Regions from separate parts of the Bacteroides hominis genome, predicted to be linked through region 3. Evidence: riboswitches for the same ligand, from Rfam matches in the RefSeq annotation. Region 3 holds a riboswitch; each other region holds the start of a gene.
The links. Region 3 has a riboswitch for cobalamin ahead of accC (acetyl-CoA carboxylase biotin carboxylase subunit). Riboswitches for the same ligand answer to the same signal wherever they lie in the genome.
Positions count from the first base shown of each region.

Region 1: another riboswitch for cobalamin. It lies ahead of R3O62_RS16245 (TonB-dependent receptor plug domain-containing protein); the one in region 3 lies ahead of accC (acetyl-CoA carboxylase biotin carboxylase subunit).
Region 2: another riboswitch for cobalamin. It lies ahead of R3O62_RS21560 (anaerobic ribonucleoside triphosphate reductase); the one in region 3 lies ahead of accC (acetyl-CoA carboxylase biotin carboxylase subunit).

Region 1 is NZ_CP178829.1:3,857,618-3,861,897, forward strand. Features, by position in the region: gene R3O62_RS16235 (threonine/serine exporter family protein) at 1-93, opposite strand, end outside; gene R3O62_RS16240 (threonine/serine exporter family protein) at 90-857, opposite strand; cobalamin riboswitch at 1,668-1,906, shown strand; gene R3O62_RS16245 (TonB-dependent receptor plug domain-containing protein) at 1,961-4,042, shown strand; gene R3O62_RS16250 (sirohydrochlorin cobaltochelatase) at 4,046-4,280, shown strand, end outside.
Region 2 is NZ_CP178829.1:5,114,295-5,118,574, forward strand. Features, by position in the region: gene ruvA (Holliday junction branch migration protein RuvA) at 1-247, opposite strand, end outside; gene R3O62_RS21550 (diaminopimelate dehydrogenase) at 406-1,305, shown strand; gene trhA (PAQR family membrane homeostasis protein TrhA) at 1,434-2,084, shown strand; cobalamin riboswitch at 2,208-2,391, shown strand; gene R3O62_RS21560 (anaerobic ribonucleoside triphosphate reductase) at 2,424-4,280, shown strand, end outside.
Region 3 is NZ_CP178829.1:4,960,281-4,964,560, forward strand. Features, by position in the region: gene R3O62_RS20880 (cation:proton antiporter) at 65-2,323, opposite strand; cobalamin riboswitch at 2,503-2,717, shown strand; gene accC (acetyl-CoA carboxylase biotin carboxylase subunit) at 2,856-4,280, shown strand, end outside.

The DNA of each region.
Region 1 (4,280 bases), 1.1 Mb from region 3:
GAAAGCCCGCAACGGCGGATCGGATATAGCCCCAAAACCAATACCCGCAATTGCGGCAAAAAATCCATCGGAAAGAATATCTAAAGCTATCATATCAAACTGTTTTTAACCATTAACAATGTAAACGAAAGACCTATCGCAATGCTGACAATCAGCAGGGCAGCCTCCGTCAACCGGGCAAATCCCGTGAGGATATATCCTTCTACAATATCGATCACACCGTTGATCAGCGGCACGCCCGGTACCAGATAAAGCACGCTGGTTGCAAGGGCTATCTCAGAGGTAGTGTCAAAAATAAGTGCCGTCGACGCACATAAGGACGCAACAAAAGCGGAAACAATAAAAATGATATAATGATTTATTTTCTTCTTCTGCATCTGTTGCTTCAGGAAAAGTCCCGTGATAGTAGCCGAAAAGACAATGCTCATAGAAATGATATCACCACCAAACAACTTACAGAATGAAGCATTGGCGAATCCAACCAGCAGAAGCACAAACAACGGATCTATTTTCGGTGCCGATATAATTTTATTGAACTTGTCCGCCATCTCGTGTAAAGGCAGATGTTTGTCATAAACCTCCCAACTCAAAGCACTCAATTCAGAGTTGTGTTCAAAACTGATCGGATGGGCAGGAATATCAATTACTTCGTTACAAGCCTCACGCGTTTCGTTATCAATAATGGTCAGGATAATGTTTTTATGAAAAACACTCAACTTCACATCCACCCCATAGGCTTCTCCGATACGCTTCGAGTTACGGATGACACGTGAGGTGTGCACACCTGCTCCCATCAGATGGGCCGAATATCCGGCAATGAACTTGGATATGGAAATCAAAGATTCATTTGTAGTCATAATGCTCACTTTTTTAAATCGGGCGCAAAAGTACAAAAAAGATAGGAAAGAGAGACATGATGCAACCTTTCATTTTATCCAAATCTTGTTTCGCACCGCTTTCCTGCTTCCATTCAGCATCTTCCATCATTGACATTTTGACATTCTGTCATCTTGTATTTTCTATGTGGCTTGTAGCGCATTTTTCGGAGTCTGTCCCAGGCCTCTCCGGAAAAAGCGCCGTATTTACAATTCTCCAAAAACAAAAGAACATTCGTGAACATATCTTCCAAGCAAATTAAAATATATCCACTGCATTTTGTAGCATAAAGCATATAAATAACTGATATTACAATCCAAACGATTAATCCGGCCGAGCATCGAGACGGAGTCAACCAGCATAAGAAACAGAGCTTTTAGTGCCTCTTTTTAGAGTGTTGACCTCACCCGGATACAATGTTAACTTCCTCTGAACGCAATGTTAACTTCCTCCGAATACGATGTTAACTTCATATAAAGACAATATTAACTTCCTAAAGGCAAGAAATCGATCATCTCTGATCATCCAAAGTATATTTAATCACAAAACAGTCCGGATATCGTATACTAATGCCATATTTATGCGGACTACTTTTCTATTTCACACATATAGAATTCTTCCCTTGTTTTAAAAACAGAGTAAATCCCTTCTTTCTGCTACAAATAAGCAGTAAACCACGTCCTTTTGACTAAAAGACATCCGCCTTTCCCAATATAAAAGGCTTCACTTCTCCGATATACCTATAAATAAGTATATTCTTTAATTTATTTCTATATAAACTAATAAATGTATATCTTTGCTCCCGCTTAGGTGATGCAGTCGAAGCATTCCGTTCGATGCATAAAAGGGAATCCGGTGAGAATCCGGAACAGTGCCCGCTACTGTGATGCCCATATACTCCGCATTCTGTTCAAAGGAGGAAAGGAAAGCATTTCTACACATACCACTGTCGATGCCGGAAGGCAAGGCGGGAAGGTTGCTTTCTAAAAAAGGGATAGTCAGGAAACCTGCCGAGCAGACATAGATAACAGTGCCGTCCCGGGGTCAGGAAGGCCGTTTATTAACACATTATTCAAAAACATCAATGGACAAAAGATGCTTACTGACCATTCTCTTGGGAGGATGTGCAGCGGTGGGTGCGTTTGCACAGCAACACGCAACAGGCAAAGACAAAGAGATGACTGTGGACCTGAACCCTGTAGTTGTGACAGGTACCGGTACACACCAAAGACTGAAAAACACACCGGCTCCGGTGGAAGTAGTAACTGCCAACGAAATAAAGAAAGCCGGTATCACAGACTTTCAGCAGGCAATGACCATGCTCGTTCCTTCCCTTTCATTCTCTACCAATTCAATGGGTTCTTACCTGATGATGAACGGCCTCTCCAACAAATATGTACTCATCTTGATTAATGGCCGAAAACTGATAGGGGACACAGCGAACAATATCGACCTCTCACGCATCGACATGAGCCGCGTGAAACGCATCGAGGTGCTTGACGGCGCAGGTTCATCACTTTATGGTTCTGATGCCATTGCAGGTGTAATCAACATCATCACCAATGAACCGAAAGAACTGATGCAGGTAACTTCTACCACCCGATATGAAGATCACCGCCAACTGACACAAATGGTAAATGCGGACATCGCTACTGAAAAGTTCGGTTCGTATACCTCCTATAAACATGAACAAAGCGCAGGGTGGAGAAACAGTGACTTAGCATACGTAACAGATAGTAAAACAGGAGCAGTATCAACTATTCCCACCGTATCGCCTACATCCAATGGCTTCCACTCCAATTTAGTAAATCAAAAGTTCACTTTCCAACCGACTGAGAAGTTCTCTTTCTATGCTAATGGAGGTTACTACTGGAAATTAACAGATCGCCCTGTATACGATAAAAGTATCGATGGAGGTTCAAAATATGACCTGCATTACGAATCGTATAACTTCGGTGTAGGCGGACGCTATAAAATCAATAAACGGTCTTCTATCCAACTCGACCTGATAAACGACAATTATATGCAGAACTACAAGTACCTGGTTGATGACACTAAAAAAAATATTGCAATTGGTGATTATACAAAAACAAAACGGCAGCACTTCTATGATGCCGAACTGAAAGGTATCTTCAACTTTGCGAAAGACAACATGACGGTATTCGGAGTAGACTACCGTTCGGAAAGCCTGGACCGTCCCAGTGCTAATGTTGATAAAGCAATCTATACGGCCTCTGCTTATGCACAACACGAAATTAAATTATGGAACTGCCTCAAAGGTATTGCCGGTGTGCGTTACGATTATCACGAACTTGCCGGGGGACGTTTCACTCCAAAAGTAGCTCTGATGTATTCCGTGGGGGCTTTCAATATCCGTGGTACATACTCTACCGGTTACCGTGCTCCTGGTTTGGATGAATTATATTATTATCTCGTAAAATCAGGAGGAAATACCATTACCCAAGGTAACAAAGACCTGAAAGCAGAACACAGTAACTACTACTCCATCAATCTGGAATATAACACGAACCGTCTGAATGTATCTGTTACGGGCTATCTGAATTACATTAATGGTATGATTAACGCAACCACCAGTCCCCTCAAAGACTTACCCAATGGTGAAGAACTTCGTGCAAAAGCTCAGAAAGACTTCAACCTGACAGATGCCGAAGCCAAAAAACTCTCCAATTACAAACTCTACGGCAATCTCGACAAGGGTGTTATCCGTGGCTTTGAAATAAATGCAGCAAGCAACCTCGGTGCAGGCTTCAGCCTGAATGGAAACTATGCTTTCGCTTATGCACGTGGTAAAAGTGTGGACGGTGTGTGGGGTAACATCGAACGCTCGGTACGCCATACAGGAACCGTAGCGGGGAATTACAGCCATTCCTGGGATGACTATCTGCTGAACATCAACATCAACGGACGTTTCCAGAGCAAACGCTTCCATCCGGGACACAGCTATGGTGACGCTCCGGGTTATGGGGTGTGGAACCTGAACGTGAAACATTCACTGACAGGATTCGAACACCTGGGACTGGACTTCGGCATGGGGCTCGACAACATTTTCAACAAACGTGATACCCGTCCCAATGGCGTTAACTACGCACTTCTTTCTCCGGGACGTATGGCATATGTAAGTTTAACTCTCCGATTCAAGAAATAACCAATGAAAACATCTATTCTCTCTTTACTCTTGTTAGTTTCCCTCTTCTGCTCCGCGCACGAAGGGGGAAACTTCGTGGCCTCCGATATGCTGGCCACCATGCAACCGGGCGATAAAGCCGCCCTTCTTATGGTACACTTCGGTACTACATACGATGACACCCGTACCAAAACAATCGATGCCATCAATGCCAAAGCCAAAGAAGCATTCCCACAACTGGAAATGCGCGAGGCTTATA
Region 2 (4,280 bases), 150 kb from region 3:
TTCCTCCAATGCCCGAAACGGAAATCAGCAGCAGGAAAAGTTCCCGTTCCTGCTTGTCGACAAAGCCATATAAAACGTAAGCATCTTCGCGGATGGCTTCGTAGATATAGAGTTTACAACTGCTCTTACCCTGAATGGCAGAATAAGTGTTGAGTGATATATTAACGGCATATCCTAATCCGTTACAATCGATAACTGCGGTTGCCGGACTCAGTTCGGCAATCTCGCCTTTGATGTATTCTATCATAATGGTTATAATCAGAACGCAAAGATAATAAATATTGTGCTTCACGAACCTTGAATAACAAAAACTAACTTTAACACCCCTAAGAGACTCAAAAACAAAGAAAATGACTAATTTTGCAACCGAAATAAAGAAATGTGTTAAACAAAACCAATAAAAAGATGAAAAAAGTAAGAGCAGCCATCGTAGGTTATGGCAATATTGGTCGTTATGTGCTGGAAGCCCTCCAAGCGGCTCCCGATTTTGAGATAGCAGGTGTGGTTCGTCGTGCAGGTGCCGAGAACAAACCGGCTGAACTGAATGATTACGCAGTAGTTAAAGATATAAAGGAACTTCAGGGAGTAGACGTGGCTATTCTTTGTACTCCGACCCGCAGCGTTGAGAAATACGCAAAAGAAATCCTCGCAATGGGAATCAATACAGTGGACAGTTTCGATATCCACACCGGAATCGTAGATCTCCGCCGTGAACTGGGTGCTTGTGCCAAAGAACACGGGGCGGTATCGATCATCTCGGCCGGATGGGATCCGGGAAGCGACTCCATCGTACGCACCATGCTCGAGGCTATTGCTCCGAAAGGCATCACTTACACCAACTTCGGTCCGGGTATGAGCATGGGCCACACGGTAGCCGTGAAAGCAATCGACGGAGTGAAAGCGGCTTTGTCAATGACCATCCCCACAGGAACGGGAATCCACCGCCGCATGGTATACATCGAACTGAAAGACGGATATAAATTTGAAGACGTGGCAGCCGCAATCAAATCGGACGCTTATTTCGTGAACGACGAAACCCACGTAAAGCAAGTGCCGAGCGTGGATGCACTCTTGGACATGGGACACGGTGTAAACCTGACCCGCAAAGGTGTATCGGGAAAAACCCAGAATCAGTTGTTCGAATTCAACATGCGCATCAACAATCCCGCACTGACCGCACAGGTACTGGTATGCGTGGCACGCGCTTCGATGAAGCAGCAACCGGGATGCTACACCATGGTGGAAGTACCGGTAATCGACCTGTTGCCGGGCGACCGCGAAGAATGGATCGGACATCTGGTATAAATCTGCTGCCTGATACAAGATACTTCTAAAAAGGAAAGGATGACCGCAGATTTTAAGAGGGTGTGTCGAAACTCTCAAATCTGCGGTCATCTTATTAAATTGCTACCACATCACCTATATACACACGAATGGAGAACAAGCGATATTCACACGGCGAAGAATTATCCAACACCCTGAGTCATGGTGCAGGTATTCTGTTAGGTATCACCGCAGGATATTTTCTGTTGGAAAAAGCACTTACCAACCCACATCCCCATTGGGCGGCAGGTTGTGTGCTGGTCTACCTGGCGGGAATGCTGGCATCCTATATCAGTTCTACCTGGTATCACGGTTCAAGACCCGGCAGCCGTAAAGAACTTCTCCGCAAATTCGACCACGGCGCCATCTACCTGCACATAGCAGGCACTTATACCCCGTTTACCTTATTGGTATTGCGCCATGCCGGTGGCTGGGGCTGGGGAATATTCGCTTTCGTATGGCTGTCGGCCATCGTAGGCTTCATACTGGCTTTTAAAAAGCTGAAAGAACACAGTAATCTTGAAACAGTCTGCTTCGTCGGAATGGGTTCTGCCATCCTGGTAGCCCTGAAACCTTTGATGGACTGCCTCTCCGCCATCGGAGCTTCTCCCGCCTTTTGGTGGCTTATCGGAGGAGGGGCTTCCTACATCATGGGAGCCGTATTTTATTCGTTGCGAAAACCTTACACACATGCTGTTTTCCACCTGTTTTGTCTGGGCGGAAGCATAGGGCATATCATAGCTATCTGGCTGATTCTTTAGCAAACTTCATTTAAATTTCATGCCCGAAAGTTTCCCGTTTTGGAAAACTTTCTGTATCAGGAAGAAAGAAAAGTTCTCCAAAAATTCTTCTTAAAACAAGAACAACTTATTGCTTTAACTGTTACCTTTGTAGCAGATTTCAGCACTAAAAAGAGGTTTAGTCACGAGGGAACGCTGTGCAAATCGGCGACAGTACCCGCTGCTGTAATTCTCTGAGAATCCGCACACTATGCCACTGCGCCCAGCGTGGGAAGGCGTTGCGAGGGAGAGATAAGTCAGAAGACCTGCTGAAAAAGTAAACATATTAAAAAAAATCTAAAGCTTTCGGGAGTTAAAGTTATGAACTACGCGGAAATTTGTATCATCAAACGAGATGGTAAAAGGGAGGACTTCTCCATCAGTAAAATCAAGAACGCTGTATCAAAAGCGTTTAGTGCCACAGGAATCAATGATGAACAGCAATTGATTGCTGACATCACGATGAACGTAATCGGACAATTTGCATCTCCTACCATTACGGTAGAAGAAATTCAGGACCTGGTAGAAAAAGAGCTGATGAAGGTTCGTCCGGAAGTAGCCAAAAAGTACATCATCTATCGGGAATGGCGAAACACCGAACGAGACAAAAAGACTCAGATGAAGCATGTGATGGACGGTATCGTAGCTATCGATAAAAACGATGTCAACCTGAGCAATGCCAATATGAGCAGTCATACCCCCGCCGGACAGATGATGACATTTGCCTCGGAAGTAACCAAAGACTATACATATAAATATCTGTTGCCGAAACGTTTTGCCGAGGCGCACCAATTGGGAGACATCCACATCCATGACCTGGATTACTACCCGACCAAAACCACGACTTGTATCCAGTATGACATGGATGACCTCTTCGAACGTGGATTCCGCACCAAGAACGGCAGTATACGTACCCCGCAAAGCATTCAAAGTTATGCTACCCTGGCTACCATTATTTTCCAGACTAACCAGAACGAACAGCACGGAGGTCAGGCCATACCGGCATTCGACTTCTTTATGGCAAAAGGGGTAAGCAAATCATTCCGTAAACACCTGGCATCATTCATCAGCTTCTATGTACAGATGAACAAGGGTGAAGAAATAGAAGAAAAGGCTATCCGTACAGTGATTGCCGAACATCTGTCGTCCATCAAAGCAGCGGAACTGGAACGCGAAACATTGCGCATGGCCCTGACTGCCCTACAGATCAATATCGACAAAGAACATCTGAACCAAATTATAGAGAAAGCATTTGTGCAGACTCAGAAAGATACGCACCAGGCCATGGAAGGCTTTATCCATAACCTGAACACAATGCACTCACGCGGTGGAAACCAGGTAGTGTTCAGTTCGATCAATTATGGAACAGACACTTCGGCCGAAGGACGCATGGTGATTGAAGAATTACTGAAAGCAACCGTAGAGGGACTGGGCACAAGGGGAGAAGTGCCGGTATTCCCAATCCAGATATTCAAGATAAAAAACGGAGTATCGTACACAGAAGCCGATTATGAAAAGGCTATGGCTAATTTCGATGCTGCCATGGAAGGTAAATTAAAATTTGAAGCACCCAACTTCGACCTGTTCCTGAAAGCTTGCCACACTACGGCAAAAGCACTCTTCCCTAACTTCATGTTCCTGGATGCCCCGTTCAACCAAAACGAAAAATGGGACGCCAACGACCCGCAACGTTACCGTTACGAACTGGCCACCATGGGATGCCGCACACGTGTGTTTGAGAACGTAGCCGGCGAGAAATCGTCTTTGGGACGCGGAAACCTTTCGTTCACTACACTCAATATGCCGCGCCTTGCCATCGAAGCCCGTATCAAAGCAGAAAATATGACGGAGGACGGACACAATAAAGATGCCGTCGAGAAAAAGGCTAAAGAAATTTTCATCGAATCGATACATGAAACGGCTACCTTGATAGCCGAACAACTCTACGAGCGCTATCAATATCAGCGTACAGCCCTGGCACGCCAATTCCCCTTCATGATGGGAAATGATGTATGGAAAGGAGGAGCTGCCCTGAACCCGAACGAACAAGTAGGCGACGTGCTGCGCAGTGGTACGCTGGGTATCGGCTTCCTGGGTGGACACAATGCCATGGTGGCTCTCTATGGAGAGGGACACGGACACAGCCAGAAGGCATGGGACACCCTTTATGAAGCCGTG
Region 3 (4,280 bases):
GTGTATCTGTCAAAATGCAAATTTTCGCCTCAGCCGTTTTCCTTTCCTCTGCTCTTTACCACTCTTACTTCTTCCGCACCAAAAACTGCCTGATCTTCTCCCTGTCTCCTACCACCCAAACCAAATCTCCCAATTGGAAAACTATAGCCTGATTCACCGGAACCAATTCACCCTCTCGTTCAAGGGCTACGACGAGACTATCATATCTTTTTCCTAACCGGGACTGGGCAATGCTTTTGTTCAGAAACGGAAAATCTTCATCTACCGTAAATGAATGAAGCGTCACATCTTGTTTTATGTTCTTTTCATCCGGCAAATCCTGTCTGTTCTCAAGTTCCGTCCGGAACTCTTGCAGCTGTCCGCCTGTTCCGACCACTACTAACTTATCCTGCGGATAAATTCGTTCGGAACTTTGTGGAATGTATATTCTCCGCTCCCCTCTGACAATACTTACTATATTGACACCAAACTCCCGCCTGAAAGGGAGTTCATCCAATGACTGACCGATATAAGACGAATAAGGAGACACCCAAACGGAAGTCAGCTCAACATCTTTGTCATTAAACTCACTGTTAAAACGACTTTTCAGAGGATAACGTTTGCGGGCAGCTTCTTCCCTTCCGTTCAGATTGGTCAGGAAGTGTGTTTCCAGATGCGAATATTGCGTGAGATTCTCCCTGAAAATAAGAATCAATGCCAATACGGCAACGGCTATCACAATGCCTATCCCATAATTGAGGCTGAAGTAACTGATAACGACCCCTGCAATGAAAAAGACGGCAACCGACACACGGAACAAAATCAGCGCGACCAACCGTCCGTGATTGTAATTATCATCATTCCACAACTTAAAAAACACATCCGGGGAATTATACTTATCTGAAACAAGTGCCCACAGGAAAGGTGTCATCAACAGAAGTGTGACCAGACACATCCCTATGTTTACCCATCGCCCGGGAGCATCGAACATCTCGTTTATCGTGGGATAAACGGTTTGCACAGACAATAACCAAATCGCCGTGAGAAGGACACTATAGATAATCACTCTTCCGACAATCGTCTTCAACAACCGCTTCCAATCGCTGTCATGATTGACCGTCTTCTTACCGGAAGCATAGCGATCCAGACTTTTCCTGGTTTTAGGCGGAAGTATTTTATAAAGCCATTCGGCAAACGGATTTGCCAACCGGATGAAATAAGGAGTTGTGAATGTAGTAATCACCGATACCGCAACAATAATCGGAGGGATAAAACTATCCAGTACTTTGAGTGAAGCCCCCAGCCCTGCGATAATGAAAGCGAACTCTCCTATCTGAGCAAGGCTGAATCCTGACTTGACGGAAACCTTCAACGGTTCACCGGATAATAAAACTCCCAATGAAGAAAATATGGATTTACCCACAAGAGTTACCAAAGTAATGATGACCACCGGCCAGGCATACTGCACCAAGACAGCCGGATTGACCAACATACCGACAGAGACAAAGAAAATAGCTCCGAAAAGATCTTTCACCGGCTGGATGATATGTTCTATGTGTTCGGCCTCAACCGTCTCGGCAAGGATAGATCCCATAATGAAAGCACCCAGTGCAGCCGAGAATCCTGTACGGGTAGCCAACACAACCATTCCCAGACAAAGTCCCAGCGAAACGATCAGTAAGGTTTCGTTATTCATCAGCCGTTTTGCTTTTTTCAAAAAGAACGGAAGGATAAATATCCCAATCAGGAACCATAGGATCAGAAAGAAAACAACCTTCAACACACTCATCAACAGCTCTTCACCTACAAACTCCTTACTCACTGCCATTGTAGAAAGGATGACCATCATCAGGATAGCGATCAGATCTTCAACTACCAATGTCCCGAATACAACACCCGTGAAGCGTTGGTTACGTAAGCCGAGATCATCAAACGCTTTGATAATAATCGTTGTTGACGACATGGACAACATACCCCCCAGAAAAATAGAATTCATTGTGCTCCAACCTAACAGATGTCCTACCATATAACCGATCAGCAACATGCTGATAACTTCGGTGGTTGCCGTGATAAAGGCAGCTGACCCAACATTTATTAATTTCTTAAAACTAAACTCCAACCCAAGGGCGAAAAGTAAAAAAACAACTCCTATCTCAGCCCAGATATTGATGTTCTCAATATCACCTACAGTCGGGAAAATCTGCACGTAAGGTCCCGCCAATAATCCGGCGACGATATATCCCAGTACCAAGGGTTGTTTCAACCATTTGAACAAAAGGGTAATGATACTTGCGGACATCAGTATTAGGGCAAGGTCGGCAATTAAGGTAGGTAAGTGTGACATGGCATGTATATTTCGTTAGTAATTCATTCCGTTTATGCTCTTTTATTTGTAAAAAAGAACAATCGACAGTCTATTTGTGTTTCGTCTATATGACATTTATTTTGAAACAAAGCGCCGTTGGTCATTGCACAAAATTGAACTTTTCGTGCAAAAAGTATCCACTCTATCCAATATTTCTCTATATTTATCCCCGAATTGGTTCGGAATCCGTGGTCAACGGACGAAGATTAAAAGGGAATCGGGTGTAAATCCCGGACAGTCCCGCTGCTGTGAAGCTCTATATAACATCTTATCAATAAACCAATTACAAACCACTGACGGAAAAAGAAACGTCGGGAAGGTCCGATAAGATGTAGAGTCAGTCAGAAGACCTGCCATTCAATGAATAAGAGCTTTTTTACCTCGTGGGTTAGGAAAGAAAGCATCGTTGTTAAGCCCCAAATCGTAGAAATACTGTGTTTTCATCGGGTGGACTCATGTCCGCAGGGTGGAAAGCATGAATATGTGTATTCCATTTAATTGAGAAATGAATATGATTAAAAGAATCTTAGTCGCCAACCGCGGCGAAATAGCCGTGAGGGTGATGCGCTCCTGCCGGGAGATGGAAATAACGAGCATTGCCGTTTTCTCGGAAGCGGACCGAACAGCGAAGCATGTGCTCTATGCCGACGAAGCTTACTGCATCGGCCCGGCAGCATCGAAAGAGAGTTATCTGAATATAGAAAAGATTATCGAAGTGGCAAAGTCGTGCCGCGCAGACGCCATCCACCCGGGATACGGGTTCTTGTCCGAAAATGCAACCTTTGCCCGTCGTTGTCGTGAAGAGGGGATCATCTTCATCGGTCCGGACCCGGAAACCATGGAGGCGATGGGAGATAAGATTTCGGCACGTATCAAGATGATAGAAGCCGGTGTACCGGTGGTTCCGGGTACTCAAGAAAACCTGAAGAGCCTTGAAGAAGCGGTAGAACTCTGCAATCAAATCGGCTATCCGGTAATGCTGAAAGCCTCGATGGGAGGTGGTGGAAAGGGTATGCGGCTGATTCATCGTGCAGATGAAGTGGAAGAGGCCTACACAACCGCCAAGAGCGAATCACTTTCGTCATTCGGCGACGACACGGTTTACCTGGAGAAATTTGTAGAAGAACCGCATCACATTGAGTTCCAGATTCTGGGCGACAAGCATGGCAACGTGATTCATCTGTGCGAACGTGAATGTTCGGTGCAACGCCGCAACCAGAAGATTGTGGAAGAGAGCCCTTCGGTGTTCGTCACTCCTGAACTACGCCGGGATATGGGAGAAAAAGCAGTGGCCGCCGCCAAAGCCGTGAACTATGTCGGAGCGGGAACCATCGAATTTCTGGTGGACAAGCACCGCAACTATTACTTCCTGGAAATGAACACGCGCCTGCAAGTGGAACATCCGATTACCGAAGAGGTAGTCGGCGTAGATTTAGTGAAAGAGCAGATTAAAGTGGCCGAAGGACAGGTGTTGCAACTGAAACAGGAAGATATCCAGCAACGCGGACATGCCATCGAATGCCGCATCTGCGCAGAAGATACAGAAATGAACTTCATGCCCAGCCCGGGTGTCATCAAGCAGATTACGGAGCCAAACGGCATCGGGGTGCGCATCGACAGCTATGTATACGAAGGTTACGAGATTCCGATTTATTATGACCCGATGATCGGCAAGCTGATTGTATGGGCAACCACACGCGAATACGCCATCGAACGAATGCGCCGTGTACTCCACGAATATAAGCTGACAGGAGTAAAGAACAACATCAGTTATCTGCGCGCCATCATGGATACTCCCGACTTTGTGGAAGGGCATTACGATACGGGATTCATCAGCAAAAACGGGGAAGTGCTCCAACACTGCATCACCCGTACCAGCGAACGTGCAGAGAACATCGCACTGATCGCCGCTTACATGGATTACCTGATGAACCTG